Regions from separate parts of the Acidovorax sp. GW823-FHT01C06 genome, predicted to be linked through region 1. Evidence: predicted binding sites of a transcription regulator. Region 1 holds the regulator's gene; each other region holds the start of a gene.
What was found. Region 1 encodes HrcA, which represses chaperone genes, less so after heat shock. Its sites were predicted from a motif close to TTAGCACTCNNNNNNNNNGAGTGCTAA; they were not measured.
Positions count from the first base shown of each region.

Region 2: rpoH (RNA polymerase sigma factor RpoH) is a predicted target of HrcA. The motif match lies at 5,474-5,500, and genes of this name have one in related genera.
Region 3: AC1RCS_RS04230 (co-chaperone GroES) is a predicted target of HrcA. The motif match lies at 3,820-3,846, and genes of this name have one in related genera.

Region 1 covers NZ_JBXAKN010000001.1:1,101,236-1,111,794, forward strand. Annotated here, with positions in the region: gene rapZ (RNase adapter RapZ) at 1-366, opposite strand, end outside; gene recN (DNA repair protein RecN) at 366-2,036, opposite strand; gene AC1RCS_RS04990 (NAD kinase) at 2,039-2,935, opposite strand; gene hrcA (heat-inducible transcriptional repressor HrcA) at 2,964-3,968, shown strand; tRNA gene AC1RCS_RS05000 (tRNA-Ile) at 4,020-4,096, shown strand; tRNA gene AC1RCS_RS05005 (tRNA-Arg) at 4,303-4,379, shown strand; gene greB (transcription elongation factor GreB) at 4,459-5,016, shown strand; gene AC1RCS_RS05015 (RelA/SpoT family protein) at 5,084-7,363, opposite strand; gene rpoZ (DNA-directed RNA polymerase subunit omega) at 7,460-7,663, opposite strand; gene gmk (guanylate kinase) at 7,679-8,299, opposite strand; gene AC1RCS_RS05030 (YicC/YloC family endoribonuclease) at 8,336-9,253, opposite strand; gene AC1RCS_RS05035 (serine/threonine protein kinase) at 9,329-10,345, shown strand; gene AC1RCS_RS05040 (PP2C family protein-serine/threonine phosphatase) at 10,428-10,559, shown strand, end outside.
Region 2 covers NZ_JBXAKN010000015.1:60,457-71,015, reverse strand. Annotated here, with positions in the region: gene AC1RCS_RS23945 (efflux RND transporter permease subunit) at 1-1,558, opposite strand, end outside; gene AC1RCS_RS23940 (efflux RND transporter periplasmic adaptor subunit) at 1,555-2,673, opposite strand; gene AC1RCS_RS23935 (TetR/AcrR family transcriptional regulator) at 2,757-3,374, opposite strand; gene AC1RCS_RS23930 (efflux transporter outer membrane subunit) at 3,467-4,966, shown strand; gene rpoH (RNA polymerase sigma factor RpoH) at 5,531-6,472, shown strand; gene AC1RCS_RS23920 (Bug family tripartite tricarboxylate transporter substrate binding protein) at 6,587-7,609, shown strand; gene AC1RCS_RS23915 (Crp/Fnr family transcriptional regulator) at 7,735-8,463, shown strand; gene AC1RCS_RS23910 (putative bifunctional diguanylate cyclase/phosphodiesterase) at 8,482-10,200, opposite strand.
Region 3 covers NZ_JBXAKN010000001.1:935,100-945,658, forward strand. Annotated here, with positions in the region: gene AC1RCS_RS04220 (TonB-dependent siderophore receptor) at 1-1,407, shown strand, start outside; gene groL (chaperonin GroEL) at 1,690-3,342, opposite strand; gene AC1RCS_RS04230 (co-chaperone GroES) at 3,440-3,730, opposite strand; gene AC1RCS_RS04235 (IPTL-CTERM sorting domain-containing protein) at 4,581-7,841, shown strand; partial or broken gene AC1RCS_RS04240 (LysR family transcriptional regulator) at 7,883-8,071, opposite strand; gene AC1RCS_RS04245 (FAD-binding oxidoreductase) at 8,153-9,499, opposite strand; gene AC1RCS_RS04250 (ABC transporter permease) at 9,603-10,499, opposite strand; gene AC1RCS_RS04255 (ABC transporter ATP-binding protein) at 10,496-10,559, opposite strand, start outside.

The sequences.
Region 1 (10,559 bases):
CTGCACCAGCGCCTTGCGCCCCTGCTGGAGGTCGTCGTGCGACAGTGGGTGGCGTCGCCGTGTTTCCGAAAAGCGCCGCACCAGGGTGTCGATCGTTGCATCCAGAAAAATGGATTGCACCAGCACACCCTGGCTCCTGAGCCTATGGAGCTCCTGCGGCACCTGGTGCAAGGATGTGGCGCTGCGGACGTCCATTGCGATGGCAACGCGGTTCCCGTGGTGGCGGTGCTCCAGTGCTACGAAGGCCGGCAACAGTTCGGGCGGCAGGTTGTCCACGCAGTAGTACCCAGCGTCTTCCAGGGCATGCAGCGCCACGGATTTTCCGGAGCCCGACATGCCGGTGATGAGGACGATTTCGAGCGCCATCAGCCGTTTCCTTCCGAAGTTGCGGCAGCGATATCCAGCATTTCTCGTGCGTGGGCGAGTGTCGTGCCCGTGGAGCGTTCCCCTCCCAGCATGCGGGCGATCTCCGCGACACGTTGCTCCTCCTGAACCGCCAGGACGGTGCTGGTGGTGCCTTGTGGGCTCTTGCGCTTGGAAACCTTCAGGTGATGGTGGGCGCAGGCTGCCACCTGGGGCAGATGGGTGACTGCGAGCACCTGCCGGTTGCTGCCCAGTTGCTGCATGAGGCGTCCCACGGTTTCGGCCACCGCACCGCCGACACCGGAGTCCACTTCGTCAAAGATGAGCGTGGGCGCCATGCCCAATTCGCTGGTCGTCACCGAGATGGCAAGGGAGATGCGCGACAGCTCGCCCCCCGACGCCACTTTGCCGATGGGTTTGGGGGTCATGCCGGGATGGCCGGCCACGAGGAAGACGACGTCGTCGATGCCATGGGCTGAAGGCTCCTGCGCTTTGGTGACGGACACCTCGAATTTCCCTCCTTCCATGCCAAGGCCCTGCATGGCCAGCGTGATGGCCTGGGACAGCCGGGGAGCTGCCTTTGCGCGGCCCAGTGACAGAGACCGCGCCGATGCCTGGTAGGCCTTGGCGCTGGAGGCTTCCGCGGCCTGCAACTGCTCCAGATCGGTGGCCGCATCCAGGCGGCGCATGTCTTCCTTCCAGCCTGCGAGCAGGGCAGGCAGCTCTGCGGGAGTGCGCTTGTACCTGCGCGCCAGAGTCATCCAGAGCGATATGCGCGCGTCGAGTTCTGCCAGGCGCTGTGGGTCGATCTCCGCATGCCTCAAGTACAGCTGCAGCGAGTGCACGACATCGCTCGCCTGCGCGAGGCTGGAGGAGAGGATGTCCGCAAGATTGGCGAACTCGGGCTCAATATGTTCCTGGCTTTGCAGGAGGGCGTGCGCGCGCGAGAGCCCGGCGAGCGCCCCGACCTCGTCGTCCTGCAGGGTCTGGATCGCGCCCTCCGCGCCTTCCAACAGGGCCTGCGCGTGCGAGAGGCGCTTGTGCTGGGCGTCGAGCTCTTCCCATTCGCCATTGGCGGGGGCCAGCTTGTCCACCTCGCTGATCTGCCACTGCAGGCGCTCACGTTCCTGCTGCAGCGTGGCCTGCGCCTGGCGCGCCTGTTGCAGGGCCTTCTGGTCCGCACGCCATTGGGCCCAGCGTGCGGTGGTCTCTGCGGTGCGCACTCCTGCAAATGCGTCGAGCAGCCCGCGCACGGAGTCAGGCCGCGTGAGGCTCTGCCACGCATGCTGGCCATGAATGTCCAGGAGGCTGTTGCCCAGCATCCGCAGTTGAGCCGCAGTGGCGGGCGTTCCATTGATCCATGCCCGGCTTTTACCCTGCGCGTCCACGGTGCGGCGCAAGAGCAGCAGGTCATCGATGTCGAAGCCCGCTTCCTCCAGCCAGGGGTGAACATGGGCCGGGCAGTCGAATTCCGCACACAGGTCGGCCTTGTTTGCGCCCTCGCGAACCACGCCCGCATCCGAACGGGAGCCCAGCACCAATTGCAGGGCATCAATCAGGATCGACTTGCCGGCGCCGGTTTCTCCGGTCAGCACGGTGAAGCCGGAGCCCAGTTCAAGCTCCAGCGCCTGAACGATCACAAAATCACGCAGGGTGATCCGCCTGAGCGCCATGGTCAGGAACCTCCTTCGTTCCAACGTAGTTTCTTGCGCAGCGTGGCAAAGTAGTTCCAGCCCAGGGGGTGAAGGAACCGCACGCAATGCTCCGACCGTTTGACCAGGATGCGGTCCCCGTGCAGCAGAGAGGCCAGGGACTGCATGTCGAAATTGGCGCTGACATCCCTTCCGCTGACCACCTCGACCGCCACTTCGGTGGCATCCGACAGGACGATGGGGCGGTTGGACAGCGTGTGGGGGGCAATGGGCACGAGCACCCATCCTGGAATGGAGGGGTGCAGCATCGGCCCTCCGGCGGAAAGCGAGTAGGCCGTGGACCCCGTCGGCGAAGCAATGATGAGGCCGTCTGCGCGCTGGTTCGCCACCAGGCGGCCGCCCACCTCGACACGCAGCTCCACCATGCCCGACGTGGCGCCCCGGTTCACCACCACATCGTTCATCGCGAGGGCCTCAAAGACAATCCGCTCATCCCGCACCACCGTGGCGTGCATGAGCGGCCGCAGGTCTTCCTCGTACTCGCCCTGCAGCATGGGCAGCAGGGTGGCTTGGTACGTGTCAAACGGAATGTCCGTGATGAAGCCCAGCCGCCCCTGGTTGATGCCGATCAGGGGGGTGCCAAACCGGGCAAGCCTGCGGCCTATGCCGAGCATGGTGCCATCGCCTCCGACCACGAGGCCCAGGTCGCACTGGCAGCCTATCTGGTCTACATTCAAGGCTGGGTAGTGTGTCAGCCCGGTGTTGCTGGCGGTTTCAGCCTCCAGCATCACTTCACAGCCTTGGCGCTCCAGAAAATGGGCGATGTCTTCCAAGGCTTGGCGAGAGCTGTCGCCCATGGAGCCTGCCGATGAAGCCTGGTACTTGCCGATGAGCGCAACATGGCGGAAATTGGACGTCATCGCGAAATTACATCATTAAAATCATTCCATGCTCGATGACCGTGCCAAGTTGTTGCTCAAAGCGCTGGTCGAGCGCTATATCGCCGATGGTCAGCCCGTTGGATCGAGGACCTTGTCGCGCGCGTCGGGGCTCGACCTCTCGCCAGCCACCATCCGCAATGTCATGGCGGATCTGGAGGAACTGGGGCTGATTGCAAGCCCCCACACTTCGGCAGGGCGCATTCCCACGGCACGTGGCTACCGGCTCTTTGTAGACACCATGCTGACGGTGCAAAGGGATCCGCTGACACCTCCACAGCTTGCGCCGGAGCAGCCCCAGAAGGTGATTGCGAACGCGGCGCAGTTGTTGTCAAACCTCTCGCAGTTCGTCGGGGTGGTCATGGCGCCACGGCGCACTTCGGTATTTCGCCACATCGAATTCCTGCGGCTTTCCGAGCGCCGGTTTCTGGTCATCATCGTTTCTCCCGAGGGGGACGTTCAGAACCGCGTCATCTTCACCGAGGCGGACTACTCGCAATCGCAGCTCATTGAAGCCTCCAACTTCCTCAACGCGCACTACGCGGGGCTCGCGATGGAGCAGGTGCGCGAGCGCCTGAAGTCCGAAGTGGATGTGCTGCGCGGCGAGATCGCCTCCCTCATGCAGGCGGCCGTCAACGTGGGTTCCGAGGCCCTGTCGGAGGCGCAGGACGAGGTTGTTATTTCGGGCGAGCGCAACCTGCTGGCTGTCAGCGATTTTTCCAGCGACATGGGAAACCTGCGGCGGGCCTTCGATCTGTTCGAGCAAAAGACCCAGATACTGCGGTTGCTGGATATCTCCAGCCAGGCGGAAGGTGTGCGCATCTACATCGGCGGCGAAAGCCATGTGGTGCCCTTTGAAGAGCTGTCCATTGTCAGTTCGCCGTACGAAGTGGACGGCAAGGTCGTGGGCACGCTGGGTGTGATCGGCCCTACGCGCATGCCCTATGACCGGATGATCCAGATCGTGGACATCACGTCCAAGCTCGTGTCCAACGCACTCAGCCATCGCAAGTAAAGCCCCTACAATACGGCGCTTGCCCCGTTGTATGGCGCTGGAGCATGGCTTGGGGCGTTAGCTCAGTTGGTTAGAGCAGAGGACTCATAATCCTTTGGTCGTTGGTTCAAGTCCAACACGCCCTACCACCCGTCGTTCGCACGGGCGATCATCGCGATTGCAGCCATTTTTCTTGTCGCAGTGCAGTCCTTTTCTCTTTGGAGTCTCTGGAGTGCATTACAATCCTGGCTTGCGTTGAGTTGAGTGTCTAATTGAGTTTGCCTTCAAGGCAGGAACAAGCAGAAAAATCTGATTTCAAGGGTCGCCAAGAAATCATGCTATAATTCAAAGCTTAGCGGCTGTAGCTCAGCTGGATAGAGTACTTGGCTACGAACCAAGGGGTCGTGGGTTCGATTCCTGCCAGCCGCACCAATGTTTAAAGCCTGCAATCGAAAGATTGCAGGCTTTTTCATTTGTCCAGAGCGCTTTGCGCTGATCGGGAGATGTGGCTATGAGCAAGGCTTTTACCAAAGAAACCGACGGTGGCGACGAAGATGAATTGGCGCTGCCTCCGCTGCCTGCGGGTGGCAAGAACTACATCACTCCCGCTGGCTATGCCCGCCTGCGGGATGAGCTGCTTGACCTGATCGACAACGAGCGTCCCAAGATCGTGGACGTCGTGCATTGGGCCGCCAGCAACGGCGATCGCTCCGAAAACGGCGACTACCTGTATGGCAAGAAGCGTCTGCGCGAAATCGACCGGCGCATCCGGTTCCTGACCCAGCGGCTGGAAATTGCTGAAGTGGTGGACCCCAGCCTTCACGCTGGAAGTGACCAGGTGTTTTTCGGGGCCACGGTGACCTATGTGGATGATGAGGCCGTGGAGCGCACCATCACCATCATGGGCATCGATGAGGCGGACAGCCACGAGTCGCAGGTGAGCTGGATTTCTCCGGTCGCCCGCGCATTGCTCAAGGCCCGTGTCGGTGATGAGGTGCAACTGCCCACGCCGGGCGGTGTCCGCAATCTGGAGGTGGTGGAGGTGAGATACCCGCCGCGAGCCGGGTAGCAGCCAACCGCGCAGCAACGCAGCCGAAGCCGAGTGGCTGGTGGGGCCTCCAGGCCAGCTGGATTTCCTACGCCTGTGGCGTGATCCTGGCGGCGCGAATGACTGCCTGGGTGCGGCGCAGGTTTTTCAGCGCCAGTTCCAGGTGTGCCTGGTCGCGCACGGCAACGATAAACCGCAGGTCGGTGGTGTCGAGCGCGGCCTCGTCATCCATGTCGACATGGGTGATATCCGCTTCTGAATTTGCCAGTTCCGCGGCCACGCGGGCCAGGACACCCTTGCCGTTGGTGACGGTGACCACGACCCCTGTTTCAAACATGCGGGTGGGCTCGTCGGACCAGTCCACCGCGATGAAGCGTTCGCTGTCCTTGTGCTGCAGGCGCTTGGCCACCGTGCAGTGCACGTTGTGGACGACCAGCCCTTCGCCCCGGCCGAGATAGCCGACGATGCTGTCGCCGGGCACGGGCCTGCAGCAGGTGGCGTATTGCACCGACGCGTTTTCGCTGCCGTCGAGCGTGACGGCCCCCTGAGACAGCGTTTCATGCGAGGTATAGCGCTCGCGGGTCATGAGCAGCGCGTCGGGGCGGTGGCCATGCTCGGACATCAGCACCATGAGCCGTTTTGCGACGATGCTGGCGATGCGCTTGCCAAGGCCCAGGTCCGTCATCAGTTCGCTGCGGGTGCGGTTGCCGGTGAAGCGCAGCAGCTTCTCCCACATCGGCTGGGTTTCCGCGTCCAGCGGTGGCAGTTGTTCAAGGCCTTCGGCGCGGATGGCCTGTGTCAGCAGCTTTTCCCCCAGCCCTTCCGATTCGGTCTGCGCCAGGGTTTTCAGATAGTGCCGGATCTTGGAGCGCGCCCGGCCGGTGCGCACAAAGCCCAGCCAGGCCGGATTGGGGGTGGAGACGGGCGCGGTGATGATTTCCACCACGTCGCCGTTCTTGAGCTCGGTGCGCAGCGGCACCTGCTCGTTGTTGATCTTGGCGGCGGTGGTGCGGTCGCCCACGTTGCTGTGGATGGCGTAGGCAAAGTCCACCACCGTCGCGCCGCGGGGCAGGGCCATGATCTGGCTCTTGGGGGTGAACACGTACACGGCGTCGGGGAACAGGTCCACCTTCACGTGGTCCCAGAACTCGGCGGCATCGCGGGTTTCGTTCTGTATGTCGAGCAGCGATTGCAGCCATTTGGTGCCCAGGCGTTCGGCAGAGGTGCCGTCGCCATCCTGTGCCTTGTACAGCCAATGCGCCGCCACGCCGGCCTCGGCGATCACGTGCATTTCGTCCGTGCGCATCTGGAACTCGATGTTCACGCCCGAAGGGCCGACAAGGGTGGTGTGCAGCGACTGGTAGCCGTTGAGCTTGGCGATCGCAATATGGTCCTTGAACTTGCCGGGCACGGGCTTGTACATCTGGTGCAGCACGCCCAATGCGGTGTAGCAGTCCGTTACCGTGGGCACGATCACCCGGAAGCCGTAGATGTCCGTGACCTGGGCAAAGCTCAGGTGTTTGAGGTCCATCTTCTGGTAGATGGCGTACAAGGTCTTTTCCCGGCCTGCCAGGCGAACCTTCATGCCGATTTTCGAGAAGGCGGTATCCACCTCGGCCTGCACCTTCTGCACCAGGTCGCGCCGGCGGTTGCGCGATTTGTTGACGGCCTTGGACAGCGTGGCATACCGCCACGGATGCAGATGCCGGAATGCCAAGTCCTGCAATTCACGGTAGGTCTGGTTGAGCCCCAGGCGGTGGGCGATGGGGGCGTAGATCTCCAGCGTTTCGGATGAGATGCGGCCCCATTTGCTGCGCGGCATGTCGGACAGCGTGCGCATGTTGTGGGTGCGGTCCGCCAGCTTGATCAGGATGACCCGCACGTCGCGCGCCATCGCCAGCAGCATCTTGCGGAAGGACTCCGCCTGGTTTTCCTCCCGGGTGTTGAACTGCAGCTTGTCGAGCTTGGTCAGGCCGTCCACCAGCTCGGCCACGGGGGCCCCAAAGCGGTCGATCAGGTCGGCCTTGGTGACGCCGCAATCTTCCATGGCATCGTGGAGCAGGGCCGCCATCAGCGCCTGTGCATCGAGCTTCCAGGTGGCGCACTGGGCCGCCACGGCGATGGGGTGGGTGATGTAGGGCTCGCCGCTGTTGCGCAACTGGCCCAGATGGGCCTCGTCCGCGAACCGGTAGGCCTGGCGCACCTGCTCGATGCTGCCGGCGTCCAGGTAGTCCAGGCTGTCCGTCAGCGCGGCAAAGCTGGCCGCAGCGGCATTGGCGGCCGCTGCGGCTGCCGAAAGGGTGCCCGCCGTTGGCGATTCGCCAAACCGGGGCTGCGTTGCAGAAGGTGAGTTGAGCACCGCGTTCATGCCTTAAATGTAGCGCGGGAGCGCATCAGACGACTTCTGGGCAAAAAAAAGCACCGCTGCCGCGGTGCTCTTTAGGGACTTCGCCCGGGAAAATGCTCAACCAGGAACCTTCTTGAGCATTTCCAGGCCAACCTTGCCTTCGGCGATTTCGCGCAAGGCGGTCACGGCGGGCTTGTTGCGGCTTTCGATGCGGGGGGCGTGGCCTTGGCTCAGCATGCGGGCACGGTACGTGGCGGCCAACACGAGCTGGAAGCGGTTGGGGATCTTTTCCAGACAGTCTTCTACGGTGATGCGTGCCATCGGTTTACTCCGGATTCAGGTGATATTGAGCGACTGGAAGGTGTCAGCACGGGCGCGGCGCTGGGCGGCGTACTTGAGTCGCTGGGCGTGAACTACGGCTTTCAGGTCGAAAAGCGCGCGCTCAAACAACTCATTGATTATAACGAAGTCGAATTTGCTGACTTGTGCCATCTCGATGGCCGCGTTCTTGAGGCGGACTTCGATGACATCGGGAGAGTCTTCGCCCCGCCGTTCCAGGCGCGAGCGCAGTTCTTCCCAGCTGGGAGGCAGGATGAACACCAGGATGGCGTTGGCAAATGCCTGCTTGATCTGCAGGGCGCCCTGGAAATCGATCTCCAGGATCACGTCCGAGCCCTGGGCAATCCGCTCCTCGATGGCTTTCTTGGAGGTGCCGTAGCGGTTGCCGTGCACATGCGCCCACTCCACGAAGGCATTGCCCTCCACCATGGCGTCGAATTCGGACTGCGAGGCGAAGTAATAGTCGCGGCCGTGTTTTTCCTGGCCGCGTGGCGCGCGGGTGGTGTGGGAGATGGACAGGTGGACGTGGGAGTCCAGCTCCAGCAGGGCCTTGACGAGGCTGGATTTGCCAGCCCCGCTGGGGGCTGCAACTACGATGAGATTTCCGGGGTAGTCCATAGTTGATGTGCGCTGCGCGCTATCAAAAAATGAGTGTTACTCGATATTTTGCACTTGCTCGCGCATCTGCTCGATCAGCACTTTCATGTCCACGCTGATGCGTGTGAGGTCAAGCGCGGCAGACTTGGAGCCCAGCGTATTGGCCTCGCGGTGCAGTTCCTGGATCAGGAAGTCCAGCCGCTTGCCCACTTCGCCGCCCTTCTTGAGCAGGCGTTCGATTTCGTCCAGGTGGGAGTCCAGCCGGGTGATTTCCTCGGCCACGTCGATACGGATGGCAAAGGCGGTGGCTTCTGTCAGGGCGCGGTCGCGGGCGGCCTCGGGCAGGGTGGCGCCATCGGTCAGGGCCATGGCCTCCTTCCAGCGCTCCATGAAGCGCAGCCGCTGCTGCTCGACCAACAGGGGCACCATGGGGACGGCCTGTTCCGCCAGGGCGCGCAGCTGCTTGACCCTGTCCAGAAGCATGGTGGCCAGCCGCTTGCCCTCCCGCTCGCGGGCGGCCATGAGCGCGGTCAGCGCTTCTTCCGCGAGGGCGGGCACGGCTTCGCTCCAGTCCTCGGAGCCCGACGGGGCGTTGGCGCACAGGCGCAGGGCATCGGCCACCGTGAGGGGGGCGGCAGTGGGCAGCCATGCCTTGACGGAGTCCTGCAGCGAGTTGAGCCGCTGCAGCAGCCGCGCGGGCGGATCCTGCAGGGTGTTGCTTTCCTCGTTCTCCAGGGCGGCCCGGACCTCGACCTTGCCGCGCTTGAGCCGGGCGGTCAGCAGGCTGCGCAGCGCGGGCTCCATGGGGCGCAATTCATCGGGCAGGCGGAACGACAGGTCCAGGAAGCGGCTGTTGACCGACCGGATTTCCAGCCCCAGCCTGCGCGATTGGGACGCGCGGGCCTCGGTTTCTGCGCCAGTGGCGGACGCGCCGTGCTGTGCGCTGGCGTATCCGGTCATGCTGTAAACTGGCATTGGACTTTTTGATGGTTGCTTGCGATCCGGCGATTATCCGGGTTCCGCTCTACCCCCGAGTCATCTTCGCAAAATATGTCAAAAATCAAGCCGGCTCCCTTGCCGCCCGACACCGCCATTGGTGGATACCGCGTGGTTCGCAGGGTGTCCTCCGGGGGCTTTGGCGTGGTCTACCTCGCCACGGACAGCGAAGGACAGCAGGTCGCCATCAAGGAATACCTTCCGTCGTCCCTGGCGACGCGCGCGCCTGGCGAGTTGCTGCCCAAGGTGCCGTCGGAGAAGCTCTCGCTCTACCGCCTGGGGCTCAAGAGCTTTTTTGAAGAAGGGCGCTCGCTGGCCCAGATCTCGCACGCCTCCGTGGTGAGCGTGCTCAATTTCTTTCGCGAGAACGAAACCGTCTACATGGTGATGAACTACCTGGAGGGCGCGACCCTGCAGGACTTCATCATCACCGCGCGTGACCTCAAGACGCAGAAGGTGTTCCGCGAGTCGACCATCCGCTCGCTGTTCGACGAGGTGCTGCGCGGCCTGCGCATCGTGCACCAGCACAAGATGCTGCACCTCGACATCAAGCCGGCCAACATCTTCATCACCGACGACAACAAGGCCGTGATGATCGACTTCGGCGCCGCGCGCGAGGTGCTGTCCAAGGAGGGCAACTTCATCCGCCCCATGTACACGCCCGGCTTTGCCGCGCCCGAGATGTACCGGCGCGACTCGTCCATGGGCCCGTGGACCGACATCTACGCCATCGGTGCCTGCATCTACGCCTGCATGCAGGGCTTTCCTCCCAACGAGGCGCCCCAGCGCATCGAAAAAGACCGCCTGTCGCTGGCGCTGACCAAGCTGCGCGGCGTGTACTCCGACAACCTCATCGAGGTGGTGGAGTGGTGCATGGCGCTGGACCCGCTGTCGCGCCCGCAGTCGGTGTTCGCGCTGCAAAAGGAGCTCAGCCGCGAGGGCGAGCGCCGCTACACCAAGCTCACGGTGGCCGAGAAGATGCGCCTGCAGCTGGACACCCTGGTGTCCGACACCAAGAAGAACGTGCAAAAGGTGGGTGAAGCCACCGGTATCGGAGCCAAACCCAAATGAAAACGACCCACGCGAAGCGGGTTGGGGCGGGGCGCCTGTTCATTAACGATGCCGTGGTGCATCCTTGTTTGCGTGGGTCACTATGAAGTTCTCGGTTTTCCAGATCAGCCGCCGTGGCGGCCGCGAGAAGAACGAAGACCGCATGGGCTATTGCTACACGCGCGAATCGGGCCTGTTCGTGCTGGCCGACGGCATGGGCGGCCACCCCGAAGGT
Region 2 (10,559 bases), on a different contig from region 1:
GCAGCTGGCGAAACCGGTTGTAGCGCGGCGTGTCGTAGATGGCGTCGTGCCCGCCCTCCACCTTTTTGAGGTTGGGCAGCAGCTTGACGCCCAGGTACGGCGTGAACACCACGGCCACCACCCACGATGCAATCAACGCAATGCCGACGATCCAGAACATGTTGCTGGTGTATTCGCCCGCGGTGGAGCGCGCAAAGCCATTGGGCATGAAGCCAATGGCCGTGACCAGCGTGCCCGAAAGCATGGGCGCTGCCGTATGGCTCCAGGCATAGGCCGAGGCGGCCACACGGTCGTAACCCTCTTCCATCTTCACCACCATCATTTCGATAGCGATGATGGCGTCATCCACCAGCAGGCCCAGGGCCAGAATGAGTGAGCCCAGCGTGATGCGGTCAAAGTTCTTGCCGGAAGCAGCCATGACCACGAACACCGCCGCCAGCGTCAGCGGCACAGCGGCTGCCACCACAATGCCCACACGCCAGCCCATGCTGACAAAGCAGACCAACATCACGACGAGTAAGGCGACAAAAAACTTGACCATGAACTCGTCCACCGCAGAGGCGATGTTGACAGCCTGGTCGGTCACCTTGGTCAGCGTCATGCCCATGGGCAGTTGAGAGTTGATGTGGGTGACCTCGGCCTCCAGCGCCTTGCCCAGATCGAGCCCGTTCCAGTCGTCACGCATCACCACGCCCAGCAGCAGCGCTGGCTCGCCACCATTGCGCACCAGGAAAGTAGCGGGGTCTTCGTAGCCGCGCTCGACGGTCGCCACATCCGACAATTTCAGCGTCCGCCCCTGCGCGACGATGGGGGTCTGCCGGATCTTCTCCAGCGTGTTGAGCGCACCGTCCACACGCAGGAAGACCTGCGGCCCCAGGGTTTCGATGGAGCCTGCAGGGGTCAACACGTTCTGGCTGTTGAGAGCAGCAAAAATGTCCTGCGGTGACACGCCCAGCGTGGCCAGCCGGTCGTGAGAGAACGAGACGAAGATCCGCTCGGACTGCTCCCCGATGATGTTGACCTTCTTGACGCCCGCCACGTGCAGCAGTTGCTGGCGCAGCACCTCGGCATCGCGCACCAGTTGCCTTTGGGGTTCACCCTTGGCCTTGAGGGCGAACAGCGCAAAGGTCACATCGGCATATTCGTCATTGACCATGGGGCCGATGACGCCCGCAGGCAGCCTTCGGGCCTCGTCGCTGATCTTCTTGCGGGCCTGGTAGAACTCTTCCTGCACCTGCGACGGCGGTGCGCTGTCGAGCAGCGACACCATGGTGAACGCCAAGCCGGGGCGGGTGAAGGTTTCCGAGCGGTCGTACCAGCGCAGTTCCTGCATGCGCTTTTCCAGGGGTTCCGCGACTTGGTCCTGCATCTCCTGCGCGGTGGCTCCAGGCCAGGCCGTGATGATCGTCATCTGCTTGATCGTGAAAGGCGGGTCTTCCGCGCGCCCGAGCTTGGCGAACGCCAGAATGCCCGCCGCAGAGATCAGGAAAATCAGGAACAGGGTGATGGCGCGCTCGCGCACGGCCAGCGCCGACAGGTTGAAACGGCCTTGGCTCACGGACGTGCTCCTTCGGTCACAGCGGCTGCAGCCGCCATATCGGCCAACCGGACCGAATCACCTTCACGCAGCAGGTGCGCACCCAGTGCAACGACGCGCTCCCCAGGCCTGATCTGGCCCGTCACATAGGCCCCCGCATCGTCCAGGCGCTGGACGGCCACCGGCTGCCAGGCCACTTTGGCTGGTTCACCGCGAATCACCCACACGCCCGGGCCTTTGCCAGCGTCGAACAAGGCGCCGATGGGCACTTGCAGGCCCGCTGCCACAGAGGTTTTGTCGTCTGCGATGCGCACCACCACCGTGGTGCCCAGGGGCGCGTTGGCCAAGTCGCCTTCCAGCACATAACGGGCCTCGAAGGTGCGCGTCACCCGGTCTGCCGCGCTGGACAGCTGCCGCAGCTTGGCCGGGACGGCGAGGCCCTCTTTGCCAAACAAGGTGGCTTGCGCCTGCGAACCCATGACGGGGCGCAAGGTCTCGGGCAACTGGATGAGCGCCTCGCGGCGGCCTGCGTGGGCAAGGCGGATCATGGGTTGCCCGGCACTCACCACCTGGCCGGGCTCGGCCAGCGTTTCCACGACAACGCCGTCGCCGTCGGCCACCAGCTCGGCATAGCGGCTGGCATTGCGGGAGACATCGGCCTGGGCTTCGGCGGCGCTGAGCTGCGCCTGGGCGGCGTCTGCCGCTGCCTTCGCCTGGTCGTAGGCCGTGGCAGAAATGGCACCAGTGCCGCGCAAATCGCGGTAGCGCGCTTCATCGTCCGCCGTTTGGCGTGCACGGGCGCGTGCAGCGGCCACGGCCTCTTGCTGCGCATGGGCGGCCAGCTTCAAGTCCACCGCATCGATGCGCATGAGCGGCTGGCCGCGTTTGACGGTCTGCCCCGCATCCACCAGCCGTTCCAGCACCTTGCCCGGGACGCGAAAGCCCAGGTCGCTCTGCACCCGCGCCGCTACGGTGCCCGTGAACGCCCGGGTGGAAGCAGCCGCCTCCTGGACAACGGCGGCGCGCACCAGCGGCGCCTGGGTGCGGGGGTCGGAAGAAGCCTTTTCGCCGCAAGCGACCAGCGCCAACGGCAAGGCAGAAACGAGAAACAGGGTGGCAAGGCGAGGCCGAAGCATGAAAGTCCCTTGTGCGAATGAATCGGGACTTTCATTTTGGTTCTTGTGACCAATTTAGTCAATAGTCACAAATCCAACTCGGATCAGGGCGACAGGCTGCGCAGAACCAAGCTGGACAACTGGGCGGGCGCGTCGTTGGCGTAGTCCAGGCTGTGTTGCAGGATCAGGGGATTGAGGTAGGGGCGCATCACCAGATGGATGGCGGCGGTGGTTTCGTCCAGCGGCGTCTTGCGCTCGAAGTCGCCGGTTTGCCGCCCTTCCTGCAAAACATCCCGCAGCAGCGCCTGCAGGCGCTCCTCATAAACGATGGTGGACTGCCAGCGCTCAGTCGCTGCCGAGGTGGCGATCTCGTAGAGCTTTCTGTCCTGAAAAAAGAGCCGCAAGCTCGACTCGACAATGGCTTTGAACATGCGCCGCAGCTTCTCGGGCGGCCGATCGGCTTGGGCCACGGCAGCCCGGACCTCGCTCTCGATATCGCTCAGGCAGTTGGTGCAAATCCTCTCGCCAATGGCCTGCTTGGACTCGAAGAACTTGTAGATGTAGGCCTTGGAAAAACCGATTTCCTTGGCCAGATCGGACACGGTGGTTTTTTCGTAGCCGTAACGGCTGAAGTGCTCGGTGGCGGCCGTCACGATCTGGTTTCGCACCTCGTGGTCCGCAGGGCCCCGGCCTGCGGCGGTGGGATGGCTGGTTTTGGTCATGGGTGCAGCTTACGAGAGTCTCGCTCACTAGACAACCAGTGACCATTTGGTATTATGGTCACAACTCAATGCCCTGACGATCGGAAAACACCATGCTGCCCAAACGCACCCTCGCCGCCCTTCTTGTGGCCAGCCTGTCCGCTGGCTGTGCCGTGGGGCCGGACTATGTCCGCCCCCGTGTCGCCCTGCCTGAACAGTTCCAGGAGCGCACTCTCCGAGAGCAACCGCTGGAGAAGGCGCCCCCAAATCTGGCCCACTGGTGGTCCAGCTTTGGCGACCCGCAACTGACGCAATTCGTGTCGCTGGCGCAGCAGCAGAACCTGGACCTGGCGCAAGCCGCTGCCCGTGTGGCCCAGGCGCGTGCGGGGCTGGGCGCTGCCGACGCCGCACTGCTGCCGTCTGCCGCCGTATCGGGCCAGGCAGCACGGGCCTACCAGTCCACGCAAACGCCTTTGGGGCAGGTCCTGAGTTCGATGCCGGGCTTTGACCGGTATGGCAGCGCCTACGAGGCCAACCTAGGCGCCAGTTGGGAGTTGGATGTGTTTGGCGGCCTGCGCCGGGGGCGGGAGGCGGCCACGGCCGAGTACCAGTCCTCGGAAGCGGGCGCGATGGCCACCCGGCTGGCCGTGGCGGCGCAGACGGCAGACATCTACATCACCGTGCGTGGCCTGCAGGCCCGCCGGGACGTGGCCCGCCAGCAGGTGCAGATCCAGCAAGATCTGCTGGCCAACATCCGGCTGCTGCACGGCAAAGGCCTCGCGGCAGAACTGCAGGTGCGGCAGGCGGAAGGTGCGCTCTCGCAGGCGCAAGCGGCCATCCCCGTGCTGGATGCGTCCCTGGACACAGCGATGAATGCCATGGATGTGATCCTGGGAACGCCTCCCGGCACCCACCGCGCAGAACTCATCGCACCAGGCAACATCCCCACCACGCCCCAAGGCATCGCGACGGGCTCGCCCAGCGACCTGCTCAGGCGCAGGCCAGACCTCATCGTTGCCGAGCGCCGCCTGGCGGCATCCAATGCGCGCATTGGCGCTGCCATCTCGGAGTACTACCCCAAGCTCTCCCCCAGCGGGCTGGTGGGGAGTGCAACCTCTGTCTCCAGCGGCAACCTGTTCTCGGGCGGCGCCAGCCAGGCCACGGGCGTGCTCGGGCTGCGGTGGCGCCTTTTCGACTTTGCCCGTATCAACGCGCAGATTGAACAAGCCAAGGGGCAAGAGGCAGAAATGCTGGCCGCCTACCGGCTGGCAGCCCTCAAGGCCACGGAGGACGTGGAGAACGCGCTGTCTTCCTTTGCCCGGCGGCAGGAGCAGGTGACGGTTTTGTCCAGCGGGGTCGATTCGCTGGGGCGCGCGCGCGCAGCATCGTTCTCTGCCTACCAAAAGGGTGTTGTCAGCTTTATCGAAGTCCTGCACGCCGACGAGACCTTGCTGCAGGCAACCGAGGCGCGCGTGCAGGCTCAGACGGAATCCGCTCGCTCGGCCGTGGCCATCTTCAAGGCAGTGGGGGGCGGATGGGACGCCAATCTATCTTCAGAAAAGGCTCTCACCTTCAATGTGCACCCCTATTCCAGCGTCAAAGTCCAGCCGTGAACAGCCGTTCGTAGCGCCTGTTGCGAACGGCTGCAAGCAGCGGCGGATTCAACCGGTCGCGGCTCGTCCACTTGCACTCACCTGCACTTCATTTCCGTCCGAACTGACAATTCAGAGGAAATGGGTAAGGCCGCCGCTGCGTCCCAGCTCTTGGGTTCGGAACGATAAGAGCGAATTCTCAGCAACTTCCCTATTGATCAGCCGGAAAAGTGAGCAAGCACTTACAAAACAATGCCCTTTCAACTGCTGACTAAGCCGCAATGCGAAGCCATCAAAGCACGGTACGCAACTCTAAATGGTGGGGCCAGATTCTTGAAAAATCCACTTGAAAAGCAAGAGCAGATGAAACCTCATCAGGAGTAAATTTATTCCTATAAATCAAATTGTTACGCAACTTTGCCGCACCTGAAAAATACAAAACTTAAGTGGAATCAACAGGCAGCGAGAAAGAATCCCACGGCGCGCGCAGAGGCCGACGCCCCGAACAACCGGAGGGGAACTCCGGGTTTAGCACTCACTCATAGAGAGTGCTAACATCATGGCTTAGAGGAAAGGATTCCCGGAATGAACATTCAATCTGGAACCGCGACGACGACTTTGGCGCCCGCCAACCCCTGGGCGCTGGTGCCCCCGCTGGGCAATCTGGATGCCTACATTTCCGCTGTCAACCGCCTGCCGCTGCTCACCCACGAAGAAGAGCAGACGTACGCACGCCAGCTCAAGGACCACAACGACCTGGACGCCGCCGGACGGCTGGTGATGTCGCACCTGCGCCTCGTGGTGTCGATTGCGCGCCAGTACCTGGGCTACGGCCTGCCGCATGGCGACCTGATCCAGGAAGGCAACGTCGGCCTGATGAAGGCCGTGAAGCGTTTCGACCCCGACCAGGGCGTGCGCCTCGTGAGCTATGCCATGCACTGGATCAAGGCCGAGATCCACGAATACATCCTAAAGAACTGGCGCATGGTCAAGGTCGCGACGACCAAGGCCCAGCGCAAGCTGTTCTTCAACCTGCGCTCGATGAAGCAGGGTTTCAAGGCCGATGCTTCCGCCGCGGATGCCGCGACGCACCGGGACACGCTGTCCGAGCAGGAAATCGACACCGTGGCCGCGCAGCTCAACGTGAAGCGTGAAGAAGTCATCGAGATGGAAACCCGCATGTCCGGTGGCGACGTGCTGCTCGACCCTGCACCTTCGGACGATGGCGAACAGGCGTTTGGCCCCATTGCATTCCTGGCCGATGCCTCGCATGAGCCCACTGCCATGATCGAGTCGCGCCAGCGCGATGCGCTCGCCACCGACGGCATCGCCACGGCGCTGGACAGCCTGGACGCGCGCAGCCGCCGCATCGTGGAAGAGCGCTGGCTCAAGGTCAACGACGACGGCACGGGCGGCATGACGCTGCATGAACTGGCCGCGGTCTATGGCGTGAGCGCCGAGCGCATCCGCCAGATCGAGGTGGCCGCCATGAAGAAGATGAAGAAGGCGCTGGCCGACTACGCCTGAATGCCCGCGGGGGCGCGTTAATATCCCGCTTGTGCAGAAGTTGCCTCGAGGGGCCCCAGTTCTGGGGCCCCTTGTCGTTATGGCCCCGAACTTTTTTTGGAGGAGACCCACCCCATGTCACGCCCCGTTTCCCGCCGCGCATCGCTGCTGATCGCCCTGGCCGCCGCATCCCCCTGGGCACTCGCCCAGAACACCGCCAGGCCTTCGGCCCCCGCCGCGGCCGCGCAGGCCTGGCCGAACAAGCCGCTGAAGATCATCGTGGGCTTTCCGGCCGGCACCTCGCCCGACCTCACCGCGCGCGCTTTCTCGGAACCCCTGTCCAAGGCCCTGGGCCAGCCGGTGATCGTGGAAAACAAAGTGGGGGCAGGCGGCAACATCGGCGCCGACGCGGTGGCCAAGGCGCGCGATGACCACACCATCGGCCTGATGATCAACGGCAACATGACCATCGCCAAGATGATCAACCCTGCCGTGCCCTACGATCCGCTCAAGGACCTGGCGCCGCTCAGCCTCATCGGCACGTCGCCCCTGGTGCTGACCGCGCCCGTCACGCAGCCGGGCGTACCCGCCAACAGCGACGCGCGCGATTTCTTCGTGGCGGCGCGCAACGGCGGCGACAAATGGAGCTATGGCACACCGGGCGTGGGCACCGTGGGCCACATCGGCACCGAGCTGCTGAAGTCGCGCAGCAATATCAACCCCGTGCACGTCCCGTATCCGGGCTATCCGCAAGTCGCCAATGCCATGCTGGGCGGCCAGCTGCAGATGGCGCTGCTGCCCCCGGCGCTCGCCCAGGCCCAGGTGCGCGCCGGCAAGCTGCGCGCCATCGGCGTCACCTCGGCGGGCCGCAGCCCGCTGGCACCCGACATCCCGAGCCTGTCGGAAGCCGGTATCCGGGGCTTCAACCTGGAAATCTGGAATGCGTTTGCCGCGCCGGCCACGATGCCCAAGCCACTGCAGGCCAAGCTGGCCGCCGTGATCAGCGAGATCGCCCGCAGCGAAGACATGCGGAACAAGCTCTTTCAGCAGGGATGGCAGGTGGCAGGCACCTCGCCCGAGGGGCTGGCCAACCGCATCAAGGCCGACACCAGCCTGCTGGGCGGCGTGATTGCGATGCGCGGGATCAAGGCGGAGTAGAGTCCCACAGGCCATCGGCGGGCGGCATACATTTTGTTGCAGCGCGCCATGAACCCGGGTAAGGTCCATGGATCCTGCCCGGGTTTTTTGTTCCGGGCCCTGCCGCCCCGGAATCCCACGCCCGCATGCCCCATTGCCGTACCACCCCATCCCTGCCTTCCGGTGGCGGGTGCTGCCTGTGCGCAGGACAGCAGCAGTGCCTGCTGGGCCGGCAAGACGAAAAACGGCGCGCTGGCTGGAAGCCCCTTCTGGTGGAGCGCCCGGTGCGCAAGGGCGAGTTGCTGTTGCGGCAGGGGCAATCGGGGCAGAAGACGTTCAAGATCGTCAAGACCGGCATCGTCGTGGTGCTGTGCAGCGGCGAGGACGGCGTGGAGCGGCCGATCGGCCTGTTCGGCGCCGGGCAGCCCCTGGGCTCGACGGCGCTCGTGCAGGAACCGGCCGCCGTGTCCTGCCGGGCGCTGACCGCGGGGCGCATCTGCGAGGTGCCCGTGGAGGCGGTCCTCCAGCAGGGGCTGCTGGATTCCGAGTTGCTGCGGGGGCTTGCGCAAAGCTACGCCCACACGAACGCCCGCCTGGCCGACTGGGCACGCATCGCCCGCATCCGTGGGGTGACGGGGCAGCTGGCGGCCACCCTGCTCCAGTTGGCCAACCTGCAGCGCAGCTCCCTGGTGCGGCTGCCCAGCCACCAGGTGCTGGCCGATCTTCTCTCCACCACCCGGGAAACCATTGCGCGCACGCTGCGCCAGCTCGCGCTGCGCCATGGGCTGGTGCGCCGCGACCGCTGGCATTGTGAAATCCAGCGCGATGTCCTCATCGGGCTGGCGGGCGGCCCGGCGCAACAAGCCGGCACCTAGCCTCCGCGCGCGCAGCCCTTACAGAACGGCGGAATCCTCGCTCGCCCGTTGCGCCAGCAGAAGCTGCGCGACGTGGGCTGGCGCCACCGCCCGGGAGTACAGCCACCCCTGGTAGGCATCGCAACCGTACTGCGCCAGCAGGCCCAGCTGTTCCGCAGTTTCGACCCCTTCGGCCACGACGTGCAAGCCCAGTGTCTTGGCCAGCACGATGATGGCCTGCACGAGGACCGCATCGCCGTTGCTGTGCAGCAGAGGGTGGATGAACTCGCGATCGATCTTGATCCGGGAGACCGGCAAGTGCTTCAGGTACGCCAGGGATGAATGGCCCGTGCCGAAGTCGTCCAGGGCGATGCACACGCCCAGCGCCTGCAGGCGGCACAGCACATCGCGGGCCTGCGCGGGGTCCGCCATGGCCTCGGATTCGGTCACCTCGATCTCCAGCAGGTCGGGCCGCGCGCCATGAAGGGCCAGGCTGCGTTCGATCTGCTCCACCAGGTCGGTCTGGCGCAGCTGCTGCGCGGACAGGTTGATCGCCACGCGCAGCGGCAGGCCCGCCCGGTCCCATTCGGCGATCTGCTGGCACGCCGTGCCGATCACCCACGCACCCACGGCAAGGATCAGGCCCGTCGCCTCCGCCACGGGAATGAAACGGGCCGGGGGAACCTCGCCCAGCTGGGGATCGGTCCACCGCAGCAACGCCTCCACCGCCTGGATGCGGCCGCTGCCCACCTCCACCTGCGGCTGGTAGTGCAGATGGAGCCCGCCGTAGGCCAGGGCCAGCTTGAGGCGCTCGTGCAGTTGCAGCTTCTCCGCCATGCGGGCGCCCAGCGGCGGCTCGTAGAACGCGTAGTTCGCGCGGCCGGACTCCTTGGCGTGGTACATCGCCATGTCGGCATAGCGCATGAGAGTGGGCGCATCCTGCGCGTCCCGCGGGTACACGGCAATTCCCAGGCTCGCGCCGAAATCGAGTTCAAAGCCATGCATCTGAAAGGGCTGGCACAGCGCCGCGAGGACCTGGGCGGCCACCTGTTCCACGTCGCGGACCTGCGCGATCTGCGGCAGCAGCACGGTGAATTCATCCCCGCCCAGCCGTGCCAGCGTATCGCCGCCGCGCAGGACACTCTTGAGCCTGCGCGCCACTTCCACAAGCACCCGGTCCCCCGCGGCGTGTCCATAGCCGTCGTTGACGGCCTTGAAGTCGTCCAGGTCCAGCACCAGCAGCGCAAAGGAATGGCCGCCAAGCGCCGCTTCGGCAATGGCCTGCTCCAGCCGCTGGCCGAACTGCCAGCGATTGACCAGGCCGGTCAGGGTGTCGTGCGTGGCCTGGAAGTGCATCTGGGCCTGCAGCCTGCGCACCTCCGAGATGTCGCGCACGAAGGCCACGGCCGTGCCGCCCTGCGCGTCGGTGTAGCCCAGGGCGATATCCACCGGCACGGACCGGCCGTCCTTGCGGGCGATCCACAGATCCCGCCCCATCCCCATGGGCCGGCGCGACGGCGACTGGAAGTAGCTGTCCAGATGGCGTCCATGCGCTTCCCGCAAGGCGGGCTGCAGCAGGAGGCTGACGGGGCTGCCGCACAACTCATCGGCCGCATAGCCGGAGATGGACTCCATGGCCGCGTTGGCCATGACGATGCGGCCGCCGCGGTCCACCAGCAGGATGCCGTCGGGGGCCGCGTTCGTGGCGGCCAGGATCAGCGCGCCCTCGTCGGCCGGTGAAAGGGGTGCCGCAGCCATCACCCCAGGTCCTTCTTCATTCTTCATCCTTCATCGCGTCGGGCCCGGCCAGGCCCGTCCCCGCCGCCCCGCCACAATGGCAGGCGGTTGCGCCGGGTGGCGTCTACGTACAAGCGCATCGATGCCAGATTCCTTTGAAAAATGGATGTCACCAGAGCACCTTGCCGCGCACGGGGGCAAGGCGCATCGCATGGAGCCATCCGCCAGCGGCGGCACAGGCCCTGGGGCCACTCTAGAGAATCACGCGGGCATTGGCATCCAGATGGCCCCAACCAGGGCCTGCAACTTGCCGCGAATGTGACGTATGTCGCGTTCCTGCCCCCGGACGTGAGGCAAATCCACGACAAAAAGCCGGAGCA
Region 3 (10,559 bases), 170 kb from region 1:
CAGAACGACCGGCGCCTGATCGCGCCCTCGCTCGCCTGGCGGCCCAATGCCGCCACGTCGCTCACCCTGCAGGCCCATTGGCAGCAGGACCGCACGGGCAGCACGGCGCAGTTCCTGCCCTGGTCGGGCACGCTGCTGCCCAACCCCAATGGCATGCTGCCCATCAACCGCTTCATCGGCGAGCCCGGCGACTACTACGACAGCGACCGCGAATCCATCGGCTACCTGTTCGAGCACCGTTTCAACGATGCCTGGACGGTGCGCCAGAACCTGCGCCTGGCGCGCAACGAGAACCGCGGCGGCTACCACTACGCCGATTTCTTCACGGTCCCCGGCGGGTTCGGCTGGGACCCCGTGAACCAGCGCCTGACGGGCCGCATCTACGGCAAGAACATCACGCGCACGCGCATGGCCGCGGTCGACACCCACCTGCAGGGCAACCTCACCACCGGCGCGCTGAGCCACCAGCTGCTGCTGGGCGTGGACTGGAACCGGCAGACCGAGAACAAGAACGAGGCGGACGATGCCTACAACACGCCCATCGACGCCTATGCGCCGGTGTACGGCCACCGCCTGAACCCCACGCTCATCGCCAGGCCCGAGAACGTGCAGCGCCAAAGCGGCCTGTATGTGCAGGACCAGATGAAGTGGGGCCCGTGGATCTTCATCGCCGGCCTGCGCCACGACCGCGCCGTGAACGGCCTGGCGGGCCAGACGGATGACCGCACGAGCGACACCACCAAGCGCCTGGGCGTGATGTACCAGCTGGCCGGGGGCTGGACGCCCTACATCAGCTACGCAGAGTCCTTCAGCCCCGTGAGCGGCACCAACGCCTATGGCCAGCGCTTCAAGCCGCTGCAGGGCGAGCAGATCGAGGTGGGGGTGAAGTACGCGCCCGCGGGCAGCTCCACGCAATTCACGGCGGCGGTGTACGACCTCAAGGAAAAGAACCAGAAGGTGGCCGACCCGACCAACCCCGACAACTCGCTGCAGGTGGGCCAGACCCGCAACAAGGGCCTGGAGCTGGAGTACAAGGCCCGCGTGGCCACGGCCTTCGACCTGACGGCCCATTACAACTACACGGACGTCGATCCCCTGCTGGAAGGGCTTCCCCGCCACCAGGCCGCCGTGTGGGGCGTGTACCGCTTCTCCATCGGCGGTGTGCGCGGCTTCTCGGCGGGCGCGGGCTACCGCTGGCTGTCGTCGTTCCGCGACGGCACCGGCCCCGAGGTTCCGTCCGCCGGGGTGGTCGATGCGCTGCTGGCCTACGACACCCAGGACTGGCGCTATGCCCTCAACATCAGCAACCTCGCCGACAAGAAGTACATGAGCACCTGCCTGTCGCGCGGCGACTGCTGGTGGGCCACGCGCCGCAACGTGGTGCTGAGCGCGACGTATAGGTTTTAACCCCCCTGAGCCGCTTCGCGTCTTCCCCGAGGGGGACGCCGCCCATGCAGCGGGGCGGCCCTTGCACGGCGGCACTGGCACGGGACAGTGCCCATGCGAAGGCCGGGCCCCTTGCTCTGGGTTGGCGCGGTGCAGTGAATCGCGGTACAAATGTCGAAAGAGCGGCCCGTGCCACGACGTGCTTCGCGTGTTCCAAGTAAAAAACCCCGCAGGTCTTGCGACCTGCGGGGTTTTTTGTGGGCTACCGGGCAGAACCTGGGTTCCACCCGGAGCGGCCGGCCATTACATGCCCATGCCGCCCATGCCACCCATGCCGCCCATGTCGGGCATGCCGCCGCCGGCACCGGCCTCGTCCTTGGGTGCTTCTGCAACCATGGCTTCGGTCGTCAGCAGCAGCGACGCCACGGAGGCAGCGTTCTGCAGGGCCGTGCGGGTGACCTTCGTGGGGTCCAGGATGCCCAGCTCGAGCATGTCGCCGTACGTGTCGTTCGAAGCGTTGAAGCCGTAGTTGCCCTTGCCGGCCAACACTGCGTTCACCACCACCGAGGCTTCGCCGCCGGCGTTGTTCACGATTTCGCGCAGGGGCGCTTCGATGGCCTTGAGCACCAGCTTGATACCGGCTTCCTGGTCGGCGTTGTCACCCTTGATCGAGTCACCCACGGCTTGCTTGGCACGCAGCAGGGCCACGCCACCACCGGCCACAACGCCTTCTTCCACAGCTGCGCGCGTTGCGTGCAGCGCGTCTTCCACGCGGGCCTTCTTTTCCTTCATTTCGACTTCGGTGGCAGCGCCGACCTTGATCACGGCCACGCCGCCAGCCAGCTTGGCCACGCGTTCTTGCAGCTTTTCGCGGTCGTAGTCGCTGGTGGCTTCCTCGATCTGCACGCGCACTTGCTTGACGCGGGCTTCGATGTCACCCGCAGCGCCGGCGCCGTCGATGATGATGGTGTTTTCCTTGCCCACTTCGATGCGCTTGGCCTGGCCCAGATCGGCCAGGGTCACCTTCTCGAGGGTCAGGCCCACTTCTTCAGCGATGACCTTGCCGCCCGTCAGGATGGCGATGTCTTCCAGCATGGCCTTGCGGCGGTCGCCGAAGCCAGGTGCCTTCACAGCCACGACCTTCAGGATGCCGCGGATGGTGTTCACGACCAAGGTAGCCAGGGCTTCGCCTTCGACTTCTTCGGCAATGATCAGCAGCGGACGGCCGGCCTTGGCCACTTGCTCCAGCGTGGGCAGCAGGTCGCGGATGTTGCTGATCTTCTTGTCGAACAGCAGCACAAAGGGGTTGTCCAGAATCGCGGATTGCTTTTCTGGGTTGTTGATGAAGTAGGGCGACAGGTAGCCGCGGTCGAATTGCATGCCTTCCACGACGTCCAGTTCGGAGTCGAGGGACTTGCCGTCTTCCACGGTGATCACGCCTTCCTTGCCGACCTTGTCCATGGCGTCAGCGATCAGCTTGCCGATGGTTTCGTCGGAGTTGGCGGAGATCGAGCCCACCTGGGCGATTTCCTTGGAGGTGGTCGTGGGCTTGGAAGCCTTCTTCAGCTCGGCGACCAGGGCCGTCACGGCCTTGTCGATACCGCGCTTGAGGTCCATCGGGTTGATGCCGGCGGCCACGTACTTGAAGCCTTCGCGCACGATGGCCTGGGCCAGCACGGTGGCGGTGGTGGTGCCGTCACCAGCGTTGTCGCTGGTCTTGGAGGCCACTTCCTTCACGAGCTGGGCGCCCATGTTCTGCAGCTTGTCCTTGAGTTCGATTTCCTTGGCCACGGACACACCGTCCTTGGTCACGGTAGGGGCGCCGAACGAGCGCTCCAGCACCACATTGCGGCCCTTGGGGCCCAGGGTCACCTTGACCGCATTGGCCAGGATGTTCACGCCTTCAACCATGCGTGCGCGGGCTTCGCCGCCGAAAACTACGTCTTTTGCTGCCATGTTTGGCTCCTACAAGATTTGAATCAAAAATGCTTCTAGCGCTTATTGGTAAAGCGCTAGCAGCTATGAAAAAGTGAGTAAACCGAAGGAGAAAGGATTACTTCTCGACGACTGCGAACAGGTCGTCTTCCTTCATGACCAGCAGTTCGTCGCCCTTGACCTTGACGGTCTGGCCCGAGTACTTGCCGAACAGAACGCGGTCGCCGACCTTCACGTTCAGGGCGATCAGTTCGCCCTTGTCGTTCTTCTTGCCGGGGCCAACGGCCAGCACTTCACCTTGATCGGGCTTTTCAGCGGCATTGTCAGGGATCACGATGCCGGAGGCGGTCGTGGTTTCGCTTTCGATACGCTTGACGATCACGCGATCGTGCAGAGGGCGAAGGTTCATTGCATTGCTCCTGTTTTCAGTGAAAAAAAGCTGACTTACCAGCACCCGGGGGACCAGGCGCTGCGAAATTTCCGGCAGGCGGTGCGGTGTTAGCACTCGTCTGTGGTGAGTGCTAATGATACGGGCATTTGTGGCGGTTTCAAGACGCCGCGCACATTTCGGCTGTCTGTTACTGCGGATGTTGCGGAACGCCACTCTACTTTCGTTGTTCCGCCATTCAACTTTAGATTTTGACAACCCGCGACCGAGAACCCGAGGAGCACCTCGCATGAACGCCATTTAGCTGAGCACCAGCCACAGAGGTTTGAACTGGAAGTGAGCAATAACGCACTTTGCCATTGACCACTGCGGTCGTACTTCAAGGTCAGCTACAGGCTGTACCAAGTCATTCGCGTCGACAACCTGAGCGACGGCTTCGTATTGAGCGGTCAATCGACGGGCAGCCGCACCGACGGCCACTGCTCCGCCGAGACCGAGCGTTCGATCGTTGCCGACGGGGATACCGGTGCGAGTGACCGGTTTGGTGTGTGACCGGCGCGTGTCGACCCAGAGGAACCATGCGCCGTCGTGAACCGAAGGTTGTCCTCTGTCTTTTCCTTGGTTGCCTTCCCGTGGCTTGCACCTCGTTGACTGCCCCCCTCGGGTTCGTGACGACTGCGATCGTGCACATGACGGGGCGCCGCGCCCATATTATGGTGAGCTGTGTGATGTCATCAGTTCTGAGGACAGACAACGGCCCGGCGCGATGGCAGCATCGCGCGCACCACTCGCCTGTGCGCAGGCGCATGGCTGAAGAACTATCAAAACAATAGCTGCTTGCGCTGAATGGATAAGCGCTGGAGGTCAAAACATGCCAAGAAACCTGCTGTCCGCGCGCCACCGTGCCGCCTTGTGTCTGGCCTGGCTGCTGGGGGGCTGGCTGCTGCTCCAGGCGGGCGCTGCGCAGGCGCAGGCTGTGGGCTGGGCCAGCGGTGCCAGCCTGGCTGCCGCGCGCAGCGACCACAGCACCACCGTACTGCCCAATGGCAAGGTGCTGGTGGCCGGTGGGCAAGTGGCAGGCAACGCGCGCACCGCCAGCGCCGAACTGTACGACCCTGCCACCGGCGCCTGGGCGGCCACGGGCGCCATGGCTGCGGCGCGCCAAGGCCACACCGCCACGTTGCTGCCCAGCGGCAAGGTGCTGGTGGCGGGGGGCATGGATGGCGCTGTCCTGGCCAGTGCCGAGCTGTATGACCCCGCCACTGGCACCTGGGCCGCCGCTGGCGCCCTGGGCCATGCCCGCCGCGAAGCCACCGCCACGCTGTTGGCCAATGGCAAGGTACTCGTGGCGGGGGGATGGCCCCCCGGCCCAGCCACCAGCCCGGCGGAGCTCTTCGACCCCGCCGCGAACGGCGGCTTGGGCGCCTGGTCCGACACCGGCGCCCTGGCCCAGCCGCGTTTTGAACATACAGCCACCTTGCTGCCCGATGGCAAGGTGCTCGTCGCAGGGGGCACGGCCAATGGCAGCGCCGCTTTGAATAGCGCCGAACTCTACGACCCCGCCCTGGGCACCTGGACCACCGTCGGCAATACGCTGGCCACCGCGCGCTATGACCACACAGCCACCTTGCTGCCCAGCGGCCAGGTCCTTGTGGTGGGCGGAGCCGACAGCCTGGCCCTGGCCCTGGCCCAGGCCGAGCTGTACGACCCCGGTGCCGGCACCTGGACCGCCGTAAGCCCGCTGACCACGGGGCGCTTCAGCCACACGGCCAGCCTACTGCCCGACGGCACGGTGCTGGTCGCGGCAGGCTCCAACTTGATCCATGGGCTGCTCGGCAGCGCCGAGTTGTTCAACCCCGGCACCAACAGCTGGACTGCGGCCCCCGCGCTGGCCAGCCCGCGCCTCTACCACACGGCCACGGTGCTGCCCGATGGCACGGTGCTCGCCGTGGCTGGCGCCGGCGCCGGCCCGCTTCTGGCCAGCACGGAGGTCTACACCCCCGCCAGCGGCGCGTGGAGCGCGGCGGGCAGCATGGGCATGGGGGGCAGCGTCACGCGGGCCTCGCTGCTGCCGTCAGGCAAGGTGTTGGCGATTACCAGTTTGTCGACCTCCGCACGGCTGTATGACCCCGTGGGCAACAGCTGGAGCCCTGCCGCCAACCACCTCACCAGCCGCGAAATGCCCACCCTGACCTTGCTGGCGTCCGGCCAGTTGCTGGTGGCCAGCGGGACAGGTGCCAGCGCCGAGCGCTACGACGAGAACACCAACACCTGGACGGCCACCGGCCCCATGAACGCCGCACACAGAGGCGGGGGCGCCGCGCTGCTGGCGTCGGGCAAGGTACTGGTGGTCGGCGGGGCCAACGGGACAGGCCCATCCAGCAACACCGTGGAGCTCTACGACCCTGCGACCGACACCTGGGCATTGCGCGCGCCGATGCTCTCGGTCCGGCACTACTTTGGCAGCAGCGTGATGCTGCCCGATGGGCGCGTGCTGGTGGCGGGCGGGTTCACCAACGGTGGCCGCACCGCCCTCGCGGAGATCTACGACCCCCAATCAGACACCTGGACCGCCACGGGCGCGCTGGCCATCCCGCGCAGCGACCACACCGCGACCCTGCTGCCCTCGGGCAAGGTGCTGGTGGCGGGCGGCGCCACCGGCCCCTTCAACAGCCCCACCGCCGAGCTGACCGCCGAGCTGTATGACCCGGCGACCGGCACCTGGTCGCCCGCGGGCACGCTGGCCGCAGGTACCGGCGGCAGCGATCCAACGGCCATGCTGCTGCCCGGCGGCCAGGTGCTGTTGGTTGGGGGCTACCTCAGCGGGGCACGGAGCGGCAGCCAGCTGTACGACCCCGCTGCCAACACCTGGGCCAGCACGCCACCGCTGATCACGGGCCGTGCGCAGCACGCCAGCGTGCTGCTGCCTTCGGGCCACGTGCTGGCCGCGGGCGGCATTGGTTCCGGTGGCAATTTGGCCAGTGCCGAACGCTATGACCCCGCTGGAGGCACCGTGCCAGCGGCCCGCGTGCCCCAGCTTGCCAGCGGCCCGGCCCGCCTGGTGGACGGTACCGCCTTCACCCTGGGCGGCTTGCGCCTGCACGGCGACAGCGAGGCCAGCGGCGGTGGCACGGGCGCATCGCCCACGCCGCTGCCGCTGGTGCAGCTGCGGCGGCTGGACAACGGCGCCACGCGCTGGCTCACGCCCACGGCATCGTCGGCCACCACGGTGGACGTGGCCGCGCCGGGCGTGTTGCCGCGTGGCCGCTACGCGCTGCGCGTGTTCGTCAACGGCATGGTGTCCGACGCGTTGCCGACAAGCACCCATGCCACGCCCGCGCTGGCCCTGGCCGCCAGCGCCAACCCCAGCCCCGGAGGCGCCAGCGTCACCTTTACCGCCACGCTGTCCGGGGCGGACAGCCCCACGGGCACGGTGGCGTTCAGCGCAGGCGGCGTGCCGCTGTGCGCGGCCGCGCCCCTCGTCGGCGGCGCTGCCGTCTGCGCCGTGAACACCCTGCCCATGGGCACGCAGGCCATCACCGCCAGCTACGGCGGCGACGCCAACAACACGGGCGCCCTGGCGGGCATCACGCACACCGTGAGCCCGGTCAGCCTGCCGCTGCCCGGCGGCGGCATGGGGCAGCAGGTGGTGGTGGGCATCAGCGGCGGCCCGGCGGGCTGCGTGGTGGGCAGCCTCACGTTGAGCGCTGCCACCGCAGGCGACAACCTGCCCGCCAACGCCACGGCCCCGCTGGGCGTGCTGCGCTTTGCCGCCACGGGCTGCGCGGGCGCCACGCTGGCGGTGCAGATGGACTACCCCGCAGGCAGCCTGGCGGGCCTGCAGCCCCACAAGTTCGGCCCCGCCAGCGTGGGCGCCCCGGCGTCCACGTGGTTCCCTCACGGTAGCGTGGCGGGTAACCGGCTGACCTTCACCGTGACGGACAACGGCGTGGGCGACGGCGACACCACCACGCCGGGCGCGATCACCGACCCGCACGCGATGCTGCTGTTTGCCGCGCCACCCGTAGTGGGTGCGCAGGCCATCCCCACGCTGTCGGAGTGGGGCGTGCTGCTGCTGTCGGCGCTGCTGGGCGCCCTGGGCTGGCGTGGGCGGCGGCGCCTGGGGGTTTGAATGAAACTGGCCTCCAGCGCTTTTCCAATAAGCGCAAACAGCTATTGATTCAATAGCATTCCGCTTTTTTCGGCCTCCAGCAGGCGCGTGAGCAGCGGGTGCATCACCTTGCGCGCGCCGTAGATCAGGTGGAACTGCTCCTGTGCGTCGGGGCTGGTGCCCACCTGCACCAGTCCATGGGTCTTTTGCAGGTGCGCGCCCACCGACACGGGGGCCGGCATCACGCCCATGCGCCGGTTCCTACGTTTGCTTCGCCCTGGCCATCGGAAGGTGCCACCAGATGGATTGGCGATGGCAGAAAACCCCCGTCACTACAGGGAGGTCCAACTGCGCAGCTTGCCGGGGTTGAGCAAGCCCTGCGGATCGAAGCGGCGCTTCGTGCCCACCACGGCAGGATCCAGGTTGTTCTGCTTGCCGTCCTCCACGATGTACACATGCGGGTTGTTGATCTGCACGCCGTGGTCGCGGTAGATCTGCATGATCTGGTTCAGGCGCTCTTCGGTGCTGTAGCGGATGAGCTGCAGCCCGCTGCAGTTGAACGCGCCTTCCTTGGTGCGCAGGAACTCCAGGTGCATCATCACCTCGCCGCCGAGGGCCTTTTCCAGCGCCTTCACCTGCTCCAGCCGGGTGGCGGGGTTGAAGCCGCTCTGGATGTAGGTGAGCGTCTTGTCCACCTTCAGCGCGTGCAGGGTGGTGTGGTTCCAGGTGTACTCGAGCAGGGTCTTGTGGCTCTTTTCCACCTCGTCGGCGGTCTTGCGGTAGCTGACGGTGCCGCCGGACCGGGTGGCCATGTCGCGCATGCCGTCTTCGGAGTGCGGGGCCACCAGCAGCATCACCGCATGGCAACCCGCGGGCAGGTGCTCGGCCAGGCTGGTGAAGTAGGCCGGGATGGGCGCGGCCAGAAAGCACACCTCCTTTTTCTCCAGCCCCGGCGCGGCGCCAAAGCGGTCGGCGAATTCCAGCGCGGCGTCGAAGTCAGTGAAGGTGACGATGCACTCCGTCCACGCCACGGCGGGGGTCAGCGCCACCTCCAGCTCCAGCACGATGCCGTTGGTGCCGTAGGTGTGGTGCAGCAGCATGGCCTCGGGGCCGCGCAGCTCGATGACCTGGGGCTCGGGCTCCACCGTCATGGCGCGCACCGCCAGCACGTTGCCCGGCGCGGCCAGCGGCCCGTGGTTGATCGACCCGGCCCCGCCAAAGCCGCCGCCGAACAGCCCGCCCAGCGTGGCGCTGCGGTAGGTGGAGGGCAGCCAGCGCAGCTCCTGCCCCAGGGGCTTGGCCTGCGCGTCGAAGTCCGACAGGCGGATGCCCGCCTGCGCCCGGCCCACGGCGCCGCGCACCCAGCCAAAGCCGTTGTAGCCCGACAGGTCCAGGATCACCCCGCCATGCAGCGGCGTGCTCTGCCCGTAGTTGCCGGTGCCGCTGCCGCGCACGGTCAGGGGGATCTGCGCGCGCGCACAGGCCGCCACCACCTGGCGGATCTCATCCTCGGTGCGCGGGCGCACGGCCACGTCGCCGCGCTTGCCGGCCAGATCGCGCTTGAGCACGGGGCTGAACCAGGCGAAGTCCTGCGACAGGCGGCCCACGCGCAGCGGGTCAGCAATCCAGTCCAGGCCGGGCAGTTGTTCGGGCAGTTGGGGGGCGGTTACGGTGGTCATATGTGTCTCTCCTGTCTGTGCGGCGGGTGGTGGCGGGCAATGCGCGGCCCCACCACGCGTGCGCGGTGTCAAAAAATGAAGGCGGTTCGGTCGGGGGGTAGGGTCAGTCGTGCGAGTTTTCGCTGGCGTGCCAGCTGCCCAGGGCCAAGCGGGTGCCCCAGGCCATCAGCGCGAACAGCGCCACGCCGGTCAGCGATATCAGCAGCAGCGCGGCGAACATGCGCGGGATGTTGAGCTGAAATCCCGCCTGCAAAATCTGGTACGCTAGGCCCGCGCCCTGGCCGCCCGTGCCGGCCACGAACTCGGCCACCACGGCGCCGATCAGCGCCAGCCCGCTGGAGATGCGCAGCCCGCCGAAGAAGTAGGGCAGCGCGCTCGGTATGCGCAGGCGCAGCAGGGTCTGCATGCGCGTGGCACGGTTGAGCTGGAAGTAGCTTTGCAGGTCCGGCTCCACGCTGCGCAGGCCCAGCGTGGTGTTGCTGATGATGGGGAACAGCGCCACCAGCGCGGCGCAGATCACCATCGACGCGGTCGGGTCCTTCACCCAGATGATGATCAGCGGCGCCACCGCCACGATGGGCGTGACCTGCAGCAGCACGGCGTACGGGAACAGCGCCGTCTCGATGCGCTTGCTCTGCACGAACAAGAACGAGATCAGCACCCCGGCCACCGTGGCCACGGCAAAGGCCAGCACGGTGATCTTGACGGTGACCCAGAGCGATCCGCCCAGGGCCGCCCAGTCGGTGAACAGCGTCTTGAGCATGAGCAGGGGCGAGGGCACCAGGTAGGGCGGCAGCTCCATGGCCGTGACCAGGCCCTGCCATAGCGCAATGAGCACCAGGCCCACCAGCACGGGGTAGACCACGCGCTGCACGCGGGGCTGGGCCATCAGCGGCACGCGCGGTGCTCGCGGCTTGGGGGCTGAGGCAGCGCGCACGGGTGTGCTGCGTTCAGCCGCTGAGGGCGCGGCGATGGGCGCTGCAGGGTAGGGGGTGCTCATGCTGCGGTCTCCTCGGTGTCGGCGCTGGCGCGCAGCAGGCTGTCCTGCAACTGCTTGGCA